Regions from separate parts of the Allobosea sp. P4_C6 genome, predicted to be linked through region 2. Evidence: predicted binding sites of a transcription regulator. Region 2 holds the regulator's gene; each other region holds the start of a gene.
What was found. The regulator LexA, encoded in region 2, represses DNA repair genes until DNA is damaged. The targets are predictions, from matches to a motif close to TGTTCNNNNTGTGTTCNG.

Region 1 (4,178 bases), on a different contig from region 2:
TCTCAAAACGGTCGAAGACCTCAAGCGCTACAAGGCGCTGTTCGCCGACCCGGAGGAGCCGGGCAAGGGCCGTTTCTACAACTGCGTCGCCGGCTGGGTCTGCGAGGGCATCAACACAAAGAAGCTCGCGGTCTACGGGCTGGCAGAGGACTTCAGCAATACGCGCGGCGGTTCGAGCGAGGCGCTGGTCGCCGCCATCGAGGCCTCGCTGAAGCGCAAGCGGCCGGTCCTGTTCTATTATTGGGGGCCGAGCTGGCTGCTGGGCGCCTATGATCTCGTCAAGCTGGAGGAGGCGCCCTTCGATCCGGCCGTCTGGGCCGAGCTCAAGGCGAGCGACAACCCCAAGCGCGCCACGGCCTATCCGACCAGCAAGGTCGTCATCGGCGCCAATATCGACCTCGCCAAAAAGGCGCCGCAGCTCGCCACTTTCTTCAAGAGCTACGGCACGACCAGCGACATGACCTCGAAGATGCTGGCCGAAGCCCGCGAGAAGGGCGTGACGCCCGAGCAGCAGGCGCTCGTCTTCCTCAAGACGCAGCCGGACATCTGGCGCAAATGGCTGCCGGGGCACATCGCCACGAAGGTCGCTTCCAGCCTGTGACGGCCGGTTTCGTCCCGGAATTCGGCAAGGCGCTGCAGGGCTTCGTCAATCGCGCCGTGGACGCCGTCGTCACCGGCTATGGCGACAGGCTCGACGGCCTCGGCGCCTGGTTGACCGCGCCTGTCCGATGGGTCGAGACGGGCCTTTTGCTCGTCCCGGTGCCGGCTTTCATCCTCGTCGTCGCGGCGGGCGCCTGGCTGGCCAGCAGGCGCATCGGCTTCGTGCTCGCGATGGCCGCGCTGCCTGCGGCGCTGTCCGGGCTGGGTGTCTGGAACGAGGCGATGCAGTCGCTCGCTTTGGTCGTCGTCGCCGTGCTGTTCGTGATTCTGCTCGGATTGCCGCTCGGCGTGGCGGCGGCGCGGCTGCCGCGTCTCGGCGGTGCGCTCACGCCGCTCTACGACCTGATGCAGACGATCCCGAGCTTCGTCTATCTGATCCCGGTGGCGATGGTGCTCGGGCTCGGCCGGGCGCCGGCTCTGGTGGCGACGCTAATCTATGCGCTGCCGCCTTTCGCAAGGCTGACGGAACTCGGCCTGCGCGGTGTCGATACGGGCATCGTCGAAGCCTCGCGCGCACTGGGTTTGCGGCCACGGCAGGCGTTCTGGCTAGTCGAACTGCCGCTGGCCCGGCCCACCATCCTGCAGGGGCTTAACCAGGCGATCATGATGGCGCTGGCGATGGTCGTCGTCGCCTCGATGATCGGCGCCAAGGGGCTCGGCGAGATCGTCCTGCTCGGGCTGCAGCGGGCCGATCCCGGGCTCGGCTTCGTCGGCGGGCTCGCCATCGTGCTGCTTGCGGTGTTGCTGGACCGGATGGCGCAGGCCGTCCTCGGTGCGCCGCCCCCATCGGAGACAGAGCGGCCGTGATCGGAATCCGTCCGCTTTTCGATCAGCCGGGCGTCACCCAATCAGCGGGGGAAAACCTCACCTTGAGATCTTGAACAAAACAGGAACATCGTTGATAATGTATTTGTGGGCCGATAGGGTTCGGCTCCCGGTCGTTCGGCCGGTCGTGTGTTTAGTGCGCAGGAAATGGAGCCTCTCATGGCTGGCAGCGTCAACAAGGTCATCATCGTCGGCAATTTGGGGCGGGACCCCGAAGTGCGCCGCCTCGGCAGCGGCGAACCCGTCGTCAATCTGCGCATCGCCACCTCCGAGACCTGGCGCGACAAGCAGAGCGGCGAGCGCAAGGAGCGCACCGAGTGGCACTCGGTCGTGATCTTCAACGAGAATTTGGCGAAGGTGGCCGAGCAGTACCTGAAGAAGGGCTCCAAGGTTTACATCGAGGGCCAGCTCCAGACCCGGAAATGGCAGGACCAGTCCGGCGTCGAGAAATACACCACCGAGATCGTGCTGCAGCGCTTCCGCGGCGAGCTCACCATCCTCGACAGCCGCCAGGGCGGCTCCGAGGAGTACAGCGAGGGCGCCGGCGGTAGCGGCTATGGGGAAGAGCGTTCGGGCGGCAGCTCCTTCGGCCGGTCCAGCGCGATGGGCAGCGGTAGCAGTGGCGGCGGCGCGCGTCAGCCGGCCATGTCGGGCGGCGGCGGTGGCGGCGGGCGCTCCTCGTCGAGCCATCTCGACGACGACATCCCGTTCTAGCGAACGCCTGCCGTAATCTGTAAAGCATTGGCAATAAGGCGCTGTTTTTGCAGCGCCTTATTCGTTGACAAGTGGACTGCCGCCAGCAGCTTCGCGTTTCGTTAGTGCGGCGCTTTGGATTCCGTCAGAATCTCGGCAAATCCGTTCGCTGGTCGAAATTCTCTGGCGGCGGTATCGTTTCATTTTGCCCCGCCGTTTAGGAATTATGCATAGGCGGAGCGGCGCGCCCTGAACCGCGTCGCTCCTGGATGGGCCGCATAATAGCGTACAGACACAGCCTTATCCTCAGTCGAATTCCGGTTGAGCTCGGTCGGTCTGGTCAATCATGGCGCGCCTCCATCAACCGGGACACGACCCCGGCCGATTTCGAGCTTAGCCCTGGCGCCTGATGAAGCCGGTGATCGAGACGCGATCCCAGATGCCGGCGCTATGAAACGGATCTGCTGCATTGAAGCGTTCCACCGTTGCGCGATCCGCTGCTTCCACCACAAAAAGACTGCCGATCATGGTCGAACCGTCGTCGGCGACCAGTGGTCCGGACATTGAGATTTTCACGTTCAGTGCGGAGRTATTAGAGAGAAACGCCTTGTGCGCATCGTAGTTGGCGAGACGGGCGTCGAGCGCGCCGGGTTTGTCGAGGGCGTGGATCACGAACAGCATGCGGCGAGGCTCCTATCGGCGGCCGGATGACGTGCCGGCCGCCGCGGTGAGTGAGGTTCCGATCTATTTGCTGGCCATGGCGGCGGCATCGCTCCAGCTCGGGCAGGCTCGCGATTCCAGCGGCGAGTCATAGGGCTGGTAGTTCGAGGCGTTCACCACGGTCGGCTTCAGCACCACTTCCGTCACGGTGGCTTCCTTCCGCAAGGCCCGGATCGCGACCATGGTCCCGATGCAGCCCTGCAGGAAGCCGTTATAGTCGCCCGATGCCAGCAGCTTGCCGGATTTGATCGCGTCGACTGCCTCCTGCGTGCCGTTGATGCCGACGACCTTGGCCTTGCGGTTGGCTCCGTCGAGAGCCTCGATCGCGCCGATCGCCATCGCATCGTTGGCGGCGAGCACCCCGTCGATCTGCGGATGGGACTGCATCAGGTTCTCCATCACCTGCAGGCCCTGCAGGCGCTGGTAGTTGGCCGGCTGGCTGGCGAGCAGCTTGACGTCCTTCGTCTCCTTGATCGCGTCGTTGAAGCCGCGCACCCGGTCGATATTGGTCAGCGAGCCCTTGACGCCTTCGAGGATGACGACATTGCCCTTTCCGCCCATCGCCTTCAGCAGGTAGCGCCCGGTTTCGAGGCCGAGGCTGTAGTCGTCAGCACCGACGAAGGCGAGGAACTTGCCGCCGGCGCTGCGGTCGGTGACGTTGACGATCGGGATCTTGGCGTCGTTGATCTGCTCGACACCAGGCACCATCGCCTTGTAGTCGACCGGCACGAAGACGATGGCGCTCGGCTTCTTGACGATCACGTCCTCGACCTGGCTGAGTTGCTCTGGGATCGAGTCCGGCTTGGTCGGGATGTAATGCACCACCTTGGCGCCGAGCGATTTCGCAGCGACCTCGGCGCCCACCCGCACAGTCTGGAAATAGGGGTTGGTCTGGTTCTTGGTGAAGACCGCGATGGTTTCGCCGGCGGCGAGCGCCGCGGTCGACATCAGGATGGCGGGCAGTGCTGCAACGAGAAGTTTCGACTTGGACATGGGTTCCCTCCCTTGGGTTTCTCTTGGTTGGTTTTTTACGCGCGGCGGCGGCCTTGCATGTCGAGCCAGACGGCAAGGATGACGATCAGCCCGGTAACCAGGGGCTGCCAGTTGGCGTTGACGGCGAGCAGGTTCATGCCGTTCAGCACCAGCGTCAGGATGAGCGCGCCGATGAAGGTGCCGAACACGCTGCCGACGCCGCCGAACAGCGAAGCGCCGCCGATCAGCGCGGCGGCGATCGCCGGCAGAGTCATGGCCTCGCCGATGTCGCCCTCGGCCGAGTTCAG
Region 2 (4,178 bases):
GTGCGCTTCGATGCCTGGTTGCAGGGCTGGCGGGCGCAGTTCGGCCGTGCCCTCGCGCTGGAGGCCGAGCGCCGCCGCCCGTTCCTGTGGCTGCCCGTGGCGATGGGCGCCGGCATCGTGTTTTATTTCGCGGCAGATCGTGAGCCGGCTTTGTGGGCGCCGTTGCTTGGCCTCGTCCTGAGCATCGGACTTGCCTTTGCCCTGCGCTTCCATTGCCTCCCATCGATGGCTTGCCTGGCTGCGGCCGCCGCTTTTGCCGGCTTTGGGGCGGGGGTCTGGCGTACTGCCGACATATCAGCACCGATGCTGGAGCGGCCGCGGATCGGCAAGCTGACAGGCTATGTCGAAACCGTGGAGGCAAGGGACAACGGCGCCCGCATCGTCGTGCTGGTGACCGATCTCGCGGGGGTGCCGGAGGGCGAGCGCCCGAAGCGGGTGCGCGTCAACATCCGCGCCGGCTCCGTCGCGCCCGGGGACCATATCGTCGCGACCGCCCGGCTGCTGCCTCCGCCGGGGCCGGCGCGGGCGGGCGGCTATGATTTCGGCCGCGACGCCTTCTTCAAGGGAATCGGAGCTGTCGGCAGCATATCCGGCAAGCTCGCTTTGGCGCCGCCGCCCTATCCGATGCCGACGCGTCTGGCGATCGATGTGGCGATCGACAAGGCCCGCAACGCCCTGACCCGGCGCATCGCCGAGGCCGGCGGCGGGCAGGGCGGCGCGGTGGCGGCCGCGCTCGTCACGGGCAAGCGCGGGCTGATCACCGAGGCGACCAACAACGACCTGCGCGCCGCCGGCATCTACCATATCGTCTCGATCTCGGGGCTCCACATGGTGCTCGCCGCCGGCACGATCTTCTGGCTGGTGCGAGCCTTGCTGGCGCTCTCGCAGACGATCGCATTGCGTTGGCCGGTCAAGAAGCTCGCCGCCGTGGCCGCCATGCTCGGTGCAACCGCCTACTGCATCTTCTCGGGCAGCGACGTCGCGACCGAACGCTCGCTGATCATGACGCTGGTGATGCTGGGCGCCATCCTGGTCGACCGCGCGGCGTTGAGCATGCGCAACCTCGCGCTCGCTGCGATGATCGTGCTGCTGCGCGAGCCCGAGGCCCTGCTCGGGCCGAGCTTCCAGATGTCCTTCGGCGCGGTCGCGGCACTGATCGCCTTCGCCGAACGTTGGGAGCGGCGGGACCGCGCCCGGCCTCCGCCAGTTCTGCCTTGGCCTGTCGGCCCGCTCTGGACCGCAGCGCTCGGCATCGTCGTCACCACCTTGCTCGCCACGGCGGCGACCGCACCCTTCGGCGCCTATCACTTCCAGACCTTCAATCCTTTCGGGCTGCTCGGCAATGCCATGGCGCTGCCCTTCGTCTCGCTCTTCGTCATGCCGGCGGCGGTCTTCGGCGTTTTGGCCTATCCCTTCGGGCTGGATTGGCCGGCCTGGGCGCTGATGGGGCTCGCCTCGGATGTCGTGCTGAAGGTGGCGCACTGGGTCGCGGCCATCGACCATTCAACGGTGATGATCGCGGCCTTCGGTCCCGCCGTGCTCGTCTGCTTCGTGCTGACATTGCTCTGGCTGACGCTCTGGACAACGGCCTGGCGCTGGCTGGCGGCCATCCCGCTCATGTTCGGCGTCGCCGTCGCCGGCAAGCCCGAGCGGCCGGAGATCCTGATCGAACGCGACGGCTCGGGTCTAGCGCTGCGCGGAGCCGATGGCCGGCTCGCCATCGCCGGAAAGCCCAGCCGCTTTGTCCTGCAACAATGGCTCTCGTCCGATGGTGACAGCCGCTCGCCGGACGATCCGACGCTGCGGGCCGGCATCGTTTGCGACAGCCTGGGCTGCATCGGCCGCACGGCCGATCAGCGCACCGTGTCTTACACGCGCGATCGGCTCGCAATCATCGAGGACTGCCTCCGCGCCGACCTCGTCGTCACCGCGATTTCCTGGAGCGGCGCCTGCAAGGCGAGGTTGATCAGCCGTGGCGCGCTGAGCCGCGACCTCGCTCTATCGAACAGCGACAGGCTGGAGCAGCCATGTCTCGGAGCAGGGCGCCGCAGACCGTCCCTGGAGCCGCCGCCGCGAGCAGACGCAGGCGACGCCACCCGCGCCGCGGGCCAACAATCAGCCACCCACCAACCCGGCATCGGTGTCCGTCGACAGCGACGCCGACATCGAACGGCTTCAGTAGCGCCGCATCAGATTGACGAGACGGCCCTGGATCTTGACCCGGTCCGGTCCGAGCACGCGGGTTTCGTAGGCCGGGTTCGCCGCTTCGAGCGCGATCGAGGAGCCGCGCTTGCGCAGCCGCTTGAGGGTAGCCTCTTCGTCGTCGATCAGCGCCACCACGATATCGCCGGTATTGGCCGTGTCCTGCCTGCGGATGACGACCGTGTCGCCGTCGAGAATGCCGGCTTCGACCATCGAATCGCCGCGCACTTCGAGCGCGTAATGTTCGCCGGAGCCGAGCATGTCGGGCGGCAGCGAGACGGTGTGGCTGCGGCTCTGGATCGCCGAGATCGGCGTGCCGGCGGCGATGCGTCCCATCACCGGGATCGCGATGGAGGAACGGCTGTCTTCATCGGCTCCGGAACCCGGGCGTGGCTTGCCGAGGCTGGGCTGCGATCCGAGACCGCCCTGGACGATGGCCGGACTGAACCGGGGGCGCGGCTGCGGGGCGCCGAGACCGTCGGGCTTCTTGATGACTTCGAGCGCGCGCGCCCGGTTGGGCAGGCGGCGGATGAAGCCGCGCTCCTCCAGCGCCATGATCAGCCGGTGGATGCCGGATTTCGAGCGCAGATCGAGCGCGTCCTTCATCTCGTCGAAGGAGGGCGGCACCCCGCTCTCGCGCAAGCGTTCCTGGATGAAGCGCAGGAGTTCGTGTTGCTTGCGTGTCAGCATGGTTGCCGCCAGCCCTTCAAAGCGCAGATTCGAAACAAAGCACGAACACCATACGCGTTCTGCTTGTGTTCCGCAAGCGGCCTACCGCAGCGGCAGGATCCGGCAGGGATCGCCCGTCTTGGCCGCGTCGGCGAAGGCGGGGCGGATCGTCAGCGCCTGGGCTCGCGCCAGCGTGCCGAGCATCGAGGAATCCTGCCGGCCGAAAGGTGTCGCCACCCATCCCTCGGGGCTCAACGCCAGCTCGGAACGCAGATAATCCTCGCGCTCGTCATTCGCCGGCATGTCGCGACCCAGGATGGCGGGGATGCTCCGGTCCAGATCTGCATCGGCCATGCCGAGCAAAGCCTCTATCAGCGGCAGCACGAAGAGGTGGCCGCAGACGATCGAGGAGACCGGATTGCCGGGCAGGCCGACCACGACCATGCGGCCGAGCCGGCCGGTCATCATCGGTTTGCCGGGCCGCATCGCGATCTTCCAGAAGCCGAGCTCCATGCCCGCCCGCGTCAGAGCCTCCTGCACGAGGTCATGGGCGCCGACGGAGGCGCCGCCAAGCGTGATCAGCACATCGGCATCGGCGGCCTGGGCCTGTCCGATCTTGGCGGCGAGATCGGCATGATCGTCGCGGGCGATACCGAGATCGAGGGGAGCGCCGCCGGCCTTCTCGACCAGCGCGGCCAGTGAAAACGAGTTCGAGGCGACGATCTGATCGCGCCCGACGGGCTCGCCGGGAGCGACCAATTCGTCGCCGGTGGCGAGGATCGCGACGCGGGGCTTGCGCCGCACCGGCAGAGCCGGATGCCCCATCGCCGCCGCGAGCCCGAGCGCGGCGCTGTCGAGCACCCGTCCGGCCGCCAACAACACATCGCCTTCATGAAAATCGAGCCCGGCGGCGCGCAGGAACTTGCCCTTCGCCGGCGGCACGCGCACCCGGATCGTCGGGCTGTCGACGCCGTCGGCATCTTCCTGGATCAGGATGGTGTCGGCGCCGGCCGGCATCGGTGCGCCGGTGAAGATCCGCACTGCCTGGCCCGGCCCGACGCGGCCCTCGAAAGCCCGGCCGGCGGCGGATTCGCCGATCACGGCAAGGCTGACGCCTTCCGCCATGTCGTCACCGCGAACCGCGTAGCCGTCCATCGCCGAGTTGGCGAAGGGCGGCTGGGTGCGCAGCGCCTTCACGTCGGCGCCGAGCACGCGCCAGCCGCATTGGGAGAGCGGCAGGGTCTCGGTTCCGGTCGGCCCCGGAATGCTGTCGAGCAACGCCTTGCGCGCGACGGGGACCGGGGTGA
Region 3 (4,178 bases), on a different contig from region 2:
GGGCCGTCCGGTCCGCCGTCGATCTCGCAATCGGCGACGGCGCGACGCACGGCCGGTGGCAGCTCCTTCGGAACCCATTCGTGGATGCGGATCTGGCCGGTCGGCGAGGTGATCGAGGCGATGGCGTGGGCGAGCTGGATGGCGGGATCGGACAGAATGCCGCCCCAGTTGCCGGAGTGATGGCCACCCTCGCGCGCGGTGATCTGGAGGTCGAAGGTGATGACGCCGCGGGCGCCGAGGAAGACGGTCGGCCGCTCGGCGTTGAGGCGCGGGCCGTCGGAGGCGATCAGCACGTCGGCCTTGAGCAGCTCCGCCTGCTCCTCGCAGAGTTCGCGCAGGCCGGGCGAACCCGATTCCTCGCCCATCTCGATCAGGTATTTGGCGTTGAAGCCGAGCTTGCCGCGCGTTTCCAGCACGGCGCGGAGCGCACTCAGATTGATCAGGTGCTGGCCCTTATTGTCGACGACGCCGCGGCCGTACCAGCGGCCGTCACGCTCGGTCAGCGCCCAGGGCGAGAGGCCTTCGCTCCATTGCGCGTCGAGGCCGCGGATCACGTCGCCATGGCCGTAGCCGAGGATGGTCGGCAGGGCTGCATCCTCGATACGCTCGGCGTAGAGGAAGGGGCCCTTGGCCTTGGCATGGGTCAGGACGCGGCAGGTGAAGCCGAGCGATTCCAGCAGCGGGCGCATCTCGGTGTCGAGATATTGCGAGAGCACCGGGGCGCGATCGGGATTCTGGCTTTCGGTCGGCATCGCGACAAGGCGGGCAAGATCGCTCTTGAGCCGGCCTGAATCGAAACAATCCTGTGCTTTCGCGATCGCCTGCGCACGGGTCATCTGTCTGGGTCTCCCGGATTCGAGGCCGGCACAGTGCCGGTGGACGCCGTGGCGCGCCAGTGCCAAGAGAGCGGAACGGGCATGGCGTGCCCGATGAACGGAATTCGCGCTGCCCGCCCATGAATTTTGTCCCGCATCCCCACCAGATCGTCGCGCGCGATGCGATCCTCGCGGCGCGGGCCAAGGGCGCGGCCGGCTTCCTGCTTGGCGACCTGACGGGACTCGGCAAGACCTTGTCGGCCTGGCTCGCGCTTTCGGCGATGCCGGAAGAGGAGGTGCTGGTGATCTGCCCGAAGGGCGCGATCCCGCAATGGCGGCGGACCATCGCGCTGTCGGGTTTGCCGGCGAAGCGGGTGACGCTGATGAATTTCGAGAAGACGAAGTCGCTGCTCGCGCCGCCCACCGACAGCAAGAAGCGCTCGACGCGGGCCAAGAACAACGAGATCGCCAAGCACGGCACACCGAAGCGGACCTGGCCGCTGGTGGTGATCGACGAGGCCCACCGCATCCGCAACCCCAACTCGCAGCAGGGGCTGGTCTGCCGGCAGATGGCGGAGGCTGCCGATTTCACGATCTATATGAGCGCGACGGCCGGCCAGTCCCCGCATGAATTGTCCTATCTCGCGCCGCTATTGGCCAAGGCGGCGGGCATGCCATCAGCCGATCTCGACGGCTTCCGCCTGCTGATGAAGCGGCTGAAGATCGGCCGGGCGAAGGGCCGCTGGAAAAACTGGAGCTGGGAGCCGAACGAGGCCGACCGGAAGGTGATGGCCGATCTGCTCTATCGCGGGGCGAATGCCATCGGGCTGCGGCGCCGGCCGGAGGAGATCGCGGGCTGGCCGGAGGTGCAGCGCGAGCTTGCTCCCGTTGCGCTCGATGCCGCCTCGCGCAAGCTCTACGACGCGACATGGCGCGAGTTCCGCAAGGAGCTCGGCCTCGCCGGCGGCTCGACGCGCAAGCCTCAGGGCTGGGCGGCCGATCTGCGCTTCCGCCAGAAGGCGAGCCTGCTGCGCATCCCCGGTACCGCGGATTTCTGCGAAGACCTGCTTGGCAATGACGAGCAGGTCGCGATCTCCGTCGCCTTCCTCGAAACCAGCGCGATGCTGGCCGAGACGCTGCGCGGGCGCGGCTGGCGCACGGCCGAGATCAACGGAGAACATTCGGGCACGCAGAACGAGGAGACGCGCATCGCTTTTCAGACGGGGCAGCTCGATGCGGTGATCTTTACCGTCACCGAATCGATTTCGCTGCATCGCGGCGAGATGCCGGGCGGGGAGCGGGAGCGGGCTCTGGTGGTTCACGACATGCGCCACAGCGCGATCCAGCTCCAGCAGATCGAGGGCCGCTGCCATCGCGACGGCCAGCACGCGACGATCTTCTATGCCTATGCCGAGGACACGGTGGAGGAAGCCATCGCCGCGACCGTGATCCAGCGCATGGCTGCGATGGAGGGGCTCGCCGGGGACGATACGCGGATGCTGGAGGCGATTGCGGGAATCGTCGAGGGCAGGGCGGCCGCCTGAGCCACCCGAGGGCCGCTCAGTTGCGTGCGCGCTCGCCGAGTTCCTTGGCGCCCTCGACCGACGCACTCGTCAGCCGGACGATGCTGTTCCAGGCGTCACGCGTGTAGGCGCCCTGATGCACGACGGCGTCGTATCCGACGACCAGTATGATGATGACCAGCAGCAGGCGGAACACCGGACACTCCATGGGGTTTCCGCCGAACAACGCCCGCCCGCGCGACGCGGTTCCCGCTGCCGACAAAGCTTGCCAGAGGCGGAAGCCGTCTGATAGAACAAATAGTGAACATAAGGAAACGCCATGGCTCAGCTCACCACGATGGAGAAGCTCGAGATTCTGAGCGACGCCGCCAAATACGACGCGTCCTGCGCGTCGAGCAGCACGACGCGGCGCGATTCCCGCGACGGTCGCGGGCCGGGCTCGACGACGGGTTCCGGCATCTGCCATTCCTATGCGCCGGATGGCCGCTGCATCTCGCTGCTCAAGATCCTCCTGACCAATTTCTGCAGTTTCGACTGCGTGTTCTGCATCAACCGCTCGTCGAGCAATGTGCGCCGCGCCCGGTTCTCGGTGGAGGAGGTGGTGAAGCTCACGCTGAGCTTCTATCGACGGAATTACATCGAGGGGCTTTTCCTCTCCTCGGGCATCATCCGCTCTCCCGACTATACGATGGCCGAGCTCGTCCGCGTCGCCGAGACGTTGCGCCTGCAGAATGATTTCCGCGGCTACATCCATCTCAAGCTGATCCCCGGCGCCAGCCAGGAGCTGATCGAGCGGGCCGGGCGGTTCGCAGACCGGGTCTCCGTGAATGTCGAACTGCCCAGCGAGGCAGGTTTGGCGCGTTTTGCGCCGGAGAAGAGCGCCGTCGCCATTCGAAGCGCGATGGGCGGGCTCAAGCTGAAGATCGAGGAGGCCGCAGAGGAACGGGAGGCGAGCGCGAAGGCGCCGGCCTTTGCGCCTGCCGGGCAGAGCACCCAGATGATCGTGGGGGCCGACGGCGCGAGCGACGGGACGATCCTGAGGCGCAGCGCGCTGCTCTATGGAAGCTTTGGGCTGAAGCGGGTCTACTACTCCGCCTTCAGCCCAATCCCGGACGCCTCGCGGCAACTGCCCCTCATCGCGCCGCCGTTGATGCGCGAGCATCGGCTCTACCAGGCCGATTGGCTGACGCGCTTCTACGGCTTCGAGGCCGAGGAGATCATCGCGCAAGGGGAGATGCTCGACCTCGACATCGATCCCAAGCTCGCATGGGCCCTCAAACACCGGGCGCGCTTTCCCGTCGACGTCAACCGGGCCGACCGCGAAACGCTGCTGCGCGTTCCGGGGCTCGGAACCCGCAGCGTCGACCGCATCCTGACCTCCCGGCGCTTTCGGCGTCTGAGGCTTGAGGATGTCGGGCGGCTGACGCGTTCGCTCGCCACCATCCGCCATTTCATCGCAGCCGAGGGATGGTCTCCGGGCCGGAGCCTCGACCGTGAAGGGCTGCGGGAGCGGTTGTCGCCGCGGCCGCAGCAGCTCTCACTGTTCGCATGATCGCGGCGCGGCTTTCAGGGCCCGCCGACTTCGCAGGCTGGCGTGCCGAGGCGCGCCGGCTGGCGCAGGCGGGCGCAGCGCCCGAGGACGTGGAATGGAATTGGGGCGAAGGCGGGGGCGGCCTGTTTGGAGCCGGGGATGCGCTGGCACCGGCGCAGGCGCAGCCTTGCGATCTCACGGTGCCCAGGCGCTTCCTTGATCTGGCCGAGACGGTGATCTGCCACCGGGACGGTGGCCGCTTCGCCTTGCTCTACCGCATGCTGCTGCGCCTGCAGCAGGAGCCGGCGC
Region 4 (4,178 bases), on a different contig from region 2:
CGCCCTCGATCAGTAGTGGGCCGCGCTGGCGCGAGCCTGAGCCTGAGCCTGAACCGAAGCCGCCCGAGCCGAAACCGCGGCCGCTCTCGGAGAAGCCGCTGCCGCCGCCGTTCTTGGCCCGGTTCTCCTGCGCGCGCTGCCAGCCCGGCGTGTTGTAGCTGGAGCCGAAGCTCTCCATCCGGTCGAAGCGCGAAGCGCCGTAGCCGCCTTGGCTATAGCTGTTCGGAGCCTGCTCGACCTCGACATGCTCCTCCGGCAGTTCGTCGATGAAGCGGGAGGGCAGGCTGGTCTGCCAAAGGCCGTGGATGCGCCGGTTCGAGGCGAAATAGAGCTTCAGCTTCTTGCGGGCGCGGGTCAGGCCGACATGGGCGAGGCGGCGCTCCTCTTCCAGACCGGCGCGGCCGCTCTCGTCGAGCGCGCGCTGGTTGGGGAAGAGCCCTTCCTCCCAGCCGGGCAGGAAGACGGTGTCGAACTCCAGCCCCTTGGCGGCGTGCAGCGTCATGATCGAGACGCGGGCGCCGGATTCGCCGTCGGCGACATCCATCACCAGCGAGACGTGCTCGAGGAAGGCCGGCAGGTCCGGGAACTCGTCGAGCGAGCGCACGAGCTCCTTGAGGTTTTCGAGGCGCCCGGCGGCATCGGCCGAGCGGTCCTTCTTCCACATCTCGGTGTAGCCGGACTCCTCCAGCACCAGTTCGGCTAGCTCGCCCTGCGGCATGTGCTCGGCGCGGGCCGACCAGCGGCCGAAGGCCTCGACCAGTTCGCGCAGCGCCGTGCGGGCCTTGGGCTTCAGCTCGTCGCTCTCGACCGCGGCGCGGGCCGACTGCAGCAGCGAGAAGCCGGTGGCGCGAGCGTGGTTGTGCAGGAGCTGGACGGTGGCGTCGCCGAGGCCGCGCTTGGGGACATTGACGATGCGCTCGAAGGCGAGATCGTCGGTCGACGATACCACGCAGCGCAGATAGGCCAGCGCATCGCGGATTTCGGCGCGCTCGTAGAAGCGCGGGCCGCCGATCACGCGATAGGGCACGCCGGCCTGGACGAAGCGCTCCTCGATCTCGCGCATCTGAGCGGAGATGCGGACGAGCACCGCGGCCTGGCCGAGATCCTGGCCCTTGGACTGCATCGCCTCGATCTCGTCGGAGACCAGGCGGGCTTCCTCCTGGCTGTCCCAGGCACCGGTGATGGTGACCTTCTCGCCGAGCGCATCCTCGGTGCGCAGCGTCTTGCCGAGGCGGCCCTCGTTGCGGGCGATGAGCTTGGAGGCGGTGGCGAGAATATGGCCGGTCGAGCGGTAGTTGCGCTCCAGCCGGATCACGGTCGCGCCCGGAAAATCGTGCTCGAAGCGCAGGATGTTGTCGACCTCGGCGCCGCGCCAGCCATAGATCGACTGGTCGTCGTCGCCGACGCAGCAGATGTTGCGGCGGCCCTGCGCCAACAGGCGCAGCCAGAGATACTGCGCCGTGTTGGTGTCCTGGTACTCGTCGACGAGGATGTAGCGGAAGCGGTCGTGATAGGTCTGGAGTACGTCCGGATAGTCGCGAAACAGCGTCAGGCAGTGCAGCAGGAGATCGCCGAAATCGACGGCGTTCAGCGCCTTCAGTCGCTCCTGATAGGCGGCGTAGAGCTTGCCGCCCTTGCCGTTGGCGAAGACGGCGGCCTCGCCGGGCGCGACGTCCTTGGGGCTAAGGCCGCGGTTCTTCCAGCTGTCGATGAAGCCCGCCAGCATGCGGCCGGGCCAGCGCTTCTCGTCGATGCCCTCGGCCTGGATCACCTGCTTCATCAGGCGGATCTGGTCGTCGGTGTCGAGGATGGTGAAGTCGCTGCGCAGGTCGAGCAGCTCGGCATGGCGGCGCAGCAGCTTGGCCGAGATCGAGTGGAAGGTGCCGAGCCAGGGCATGCCCTCCGCCACCGGGCCGACGAGATGGGCGACACGCTCCTTCATCTCCCGCGCCGCCTTGTTGGTGAAGGTGACGGCGAGGATCTGCGAGGGGTAGGCGCGGCTGGTCGAGATCAGATGACCGATGCGGGTGGTGAGCACGCGGGTCTTGCCGGTGCCGGCGCCGGCGAGCACGAGCACCGGGCCTTCCGTCGCCTCGACAGCCTGGCGCTGCTCCGGGTTCAGCCCGGCGAGATAGCCGGCCGCCGGCTGCGCCGCGGCGCGCGCGGCCAGTCCGCCGGGGCGGGGCAAGGGAGCGGAAAAGGCGTCGGTATCGGACAAGGGTCTAAGCTGCTCGTGCGTGATTCGTTCTCCGGCAAATATAGGGCGTCGATGTCAGGATTGCGCCCTGCCGGAGCGATCATTTTATATCCCGTTCCACAGGGAGGTGGCAGCAATGGCCGAGCATGGCAACGACGGGCGCTGGGAGGTCACCAATCAGGTGCCTGTGCTGGCGGATTACGATGCATTCGCCGCCGATCCAGTGCTGCCCCGTATCGTCGCGGCCTTCGGTGCCGATTGGGCAAGCGCCCGGCTGCATGAGGTTGGGCGCACGGTCGGCTCCAGCCGCGTGCAGGAGCTCGCCTATCTCGCCAACCGCCATACGCCGGAGCTTCGGGCCTTCGACCGCTTCGGCAACCGCATCGACGAGATCGCCTTCCATCCGGCCTGGCATGAACTGATGGGCCTTGCCATTGGGCAGGAGACGCATGCGTTGGCCTGGAACCAGCCCGAACCCGGCGCGCAGGTGGCAAGGGCCGCCCTGCAATATCTCTGGTACGGCGCGGAGAGCGGCATCTGCTGCCCGATCAGCATGACCTATGCCGCTGTGCCCGTGCTGAAGCAGGATGCTGCGCTCTGGGAGCAGTGGGGTTCGCTCGTTACGTCCAACCGTTACGATCCGAGGCAGGGGCCAGCGCATCTGAAGACGGGCGCGACCGTCGGCACGGCGATGACGGAGACGCAAGGCGGTTCGGATCTGCGCCAGACACAGACGGTGGCCGAGGATAATCGCGACGGCACATTCTCGCTGCATGGCCGGAAATGGTTCTTCTCGGTGCCGCATTCCGACGCCTTCCTGACGCTGGCGCGAACGAAGGAGGGCATCTCCTGCTTCGCTGTGCCGGGATGGCTGCCTGACGGAGCGCGCAACGGCGTCGCGATCCAGCGGCTCAAGGACAAGGTTGGCAACCGCTCGAATGCGTCGTCCGAGGTCGAGTTCCGGGGAGCCATCGGGCACCTGATCGGCGAGCCGGGACGTGGCATCCGCACCGGGCTCTCGATGAACCATAATTCGCGGCTCGACATCGCGGCGGCGTCCTCCGGCCTGATGCGGATGGCGGTGTCGCTGGCGGCCCATCATGCGCAGCACCGGCGCGCCTTCCAGAAGGCTCTGATCGACCAGCCGATCATGCAGAACGTGCTCGCCGATCTCGCCATCGAGGCCGAGGCGGCCGCATGGCTCGCATTCCGGTTCTTCGCGGCGCTCGATCGGCAGGAGACGTCCGAGAGCGAGCGCCTGCTGGCGCGGGTGGGCGCGCCGATCGCGAAATACTGGATCACGCGGCGGGCGCCCGCCGTCGTCACCGAGGCTTTGGAATGCCATGGCGGCAACGGGTTCATCGAGGAGAACCCGATGGCGCGGCTTTACCGCGAGGCGCCACTCAACGCCATCTGGGAAGGCTCGGGCAACGTCATCTGCCTCGACGTGCTGCGCTCGCTGACGCGGGAGGAGGGGGTGGTGGATGTGCTGCGGGCGGAGTTGCTGGCGGCTGCCGGGGCGGATCGACGCTATGACGCGGCGCTCAAGCGGCTGGAGGGCGATCTGCCGGAGCTGATGCGCAACGAGGGGCAGGCGCGGCGGCTGACGGAGAGGCTGGCGCTGCTGCTGCAGGGCTCGCTGCTGTTGCGGCATGCACCGGCGGAGGTCGCGGATGCCTTCATCGCGACGCGGCTTGGGGATGGCTGGTCGGGGCAGTTCGGCGATCTGCCGGTTTCGGTCGATGCGGCGGCGCTGGCGCGAAGGGCGGTGCCACGGGCTTCATAGAGCGCACCGTCATTCCGGGGCAGGCCGAAGGCCTGAGCCCGGAATGACGGCAGTAGGCTTCAAGCCGCTTCCGCCGCCTCGAAGTTCATCGCCACGCCGTTGATGCAGTAGCGCAGGCCGGTGGGCGGCGGGCCGTCCGGGAAGACGTGGCCGAGATGGCCGCCGCAATTGGCGCAATGCACCTCGGTGCGGACC

Region 1: ssb (single-stranded DNA-binding protein) is a predicted target of LexA. The motif match lies at 1,538-1,555, and genes of this name have one in related genera.
Region 3: AC1DVA_RS02265 (putative DNA modification/repair radical SAM protein) is a predicted target of LexA. The motif match lies at 2,628-2,645, and genes of this name have one in related genera.
Region 4: AC1DVA_RS02580 (ATP-dependent helicase) is a predicted target of LexA. The motif match lies at 2,233-2,250, and genes of this name have one in related genera.

The regions. Positions count from the first base shown of each region.
Region 1 covers NZ_JBFUIF010000057.1:2,452-6,629, forward strand. Annotated here, with positions in the region: gene AC1DVA_RS23745 (ABC transporter substrate-binding protein) at 1-601, shown strand, start outside; gene AC1DVA_RS23750 (ABC transporter permease) at 556-1,467, shown strand; gene ssb (single-stranded DNA-binding protein) at 1,645-2,199, shown strand; gene AC1DVA_RS23760 (YciI family protein) at 2,572-2,859, opposite strand; gene AC1DVA_RS23765 (sugar ABC transporter substrate-binding protein) at 2,923-3,891, opposite strand; gene AC1DVA_RS23770 (ABC transporter permease) at 3,927-4,178, opposite strand, start outside.
Region 2 covers NZ_JBFUIF010000003.1:164,915-169,092, reverse strand. Annotated here, with positions in the region: gene AC1DVA_RS03675 (hypothetical protein) at 1-213, opposite strand, end outside; partial or broken gene AC1DVA_RS03670 (ComEC/Rec2 family competence protein) at 103-1,527, shown strand; gene lexA (transcriptional repressor LexA) at 2,176-2,892, opposite strand; gene AC1DVA_RS03660 (molybdopterin molybdotransferase MoeA) at 2,974-4,178, opposite strand, start outside.
Region 3 covers NZ_JBFUIF010000002.1:118,876-123,053, reverse strand. Annotated here, with positions in the region: gene AC1DVA_RS02280 (M20 family metallopeptidase) at 1-836, opposite strand, end outside; gene AC1DVA_RS02275 (SNF2-related protein) at 956-2,359, shown strand; gene AC1DVA_RS02270 (hypothetical protein) at 2,376-2,546, opposite strand; gene AC1DVA_RS02265 (putative DNA modification/repair radical SAM protein) at 2,658-3,890, shown strand; gene AC1DVA_RS02260 (UdgX family uracil-DNA binding protein) at 3,887-4,178, shown strand, end outside.
Region 4 covers NZ_JBFUIF010000002.1:175,567-179,744, reverse strand. Annotated here, with positions in the region: gene AC1DVA_RS02580 (ATP-dependent helicase) at 1-2,218, opposite strand, end outside; gene AC1DVA_RS02575 (acyl-CoA dehydrogenase family protein) at 2,334-3,983, shown strand; gene msrB (peptide-methionine (R)-S-oxide reductase MsrB) at 4,043-4,178, opposite strand, start outside.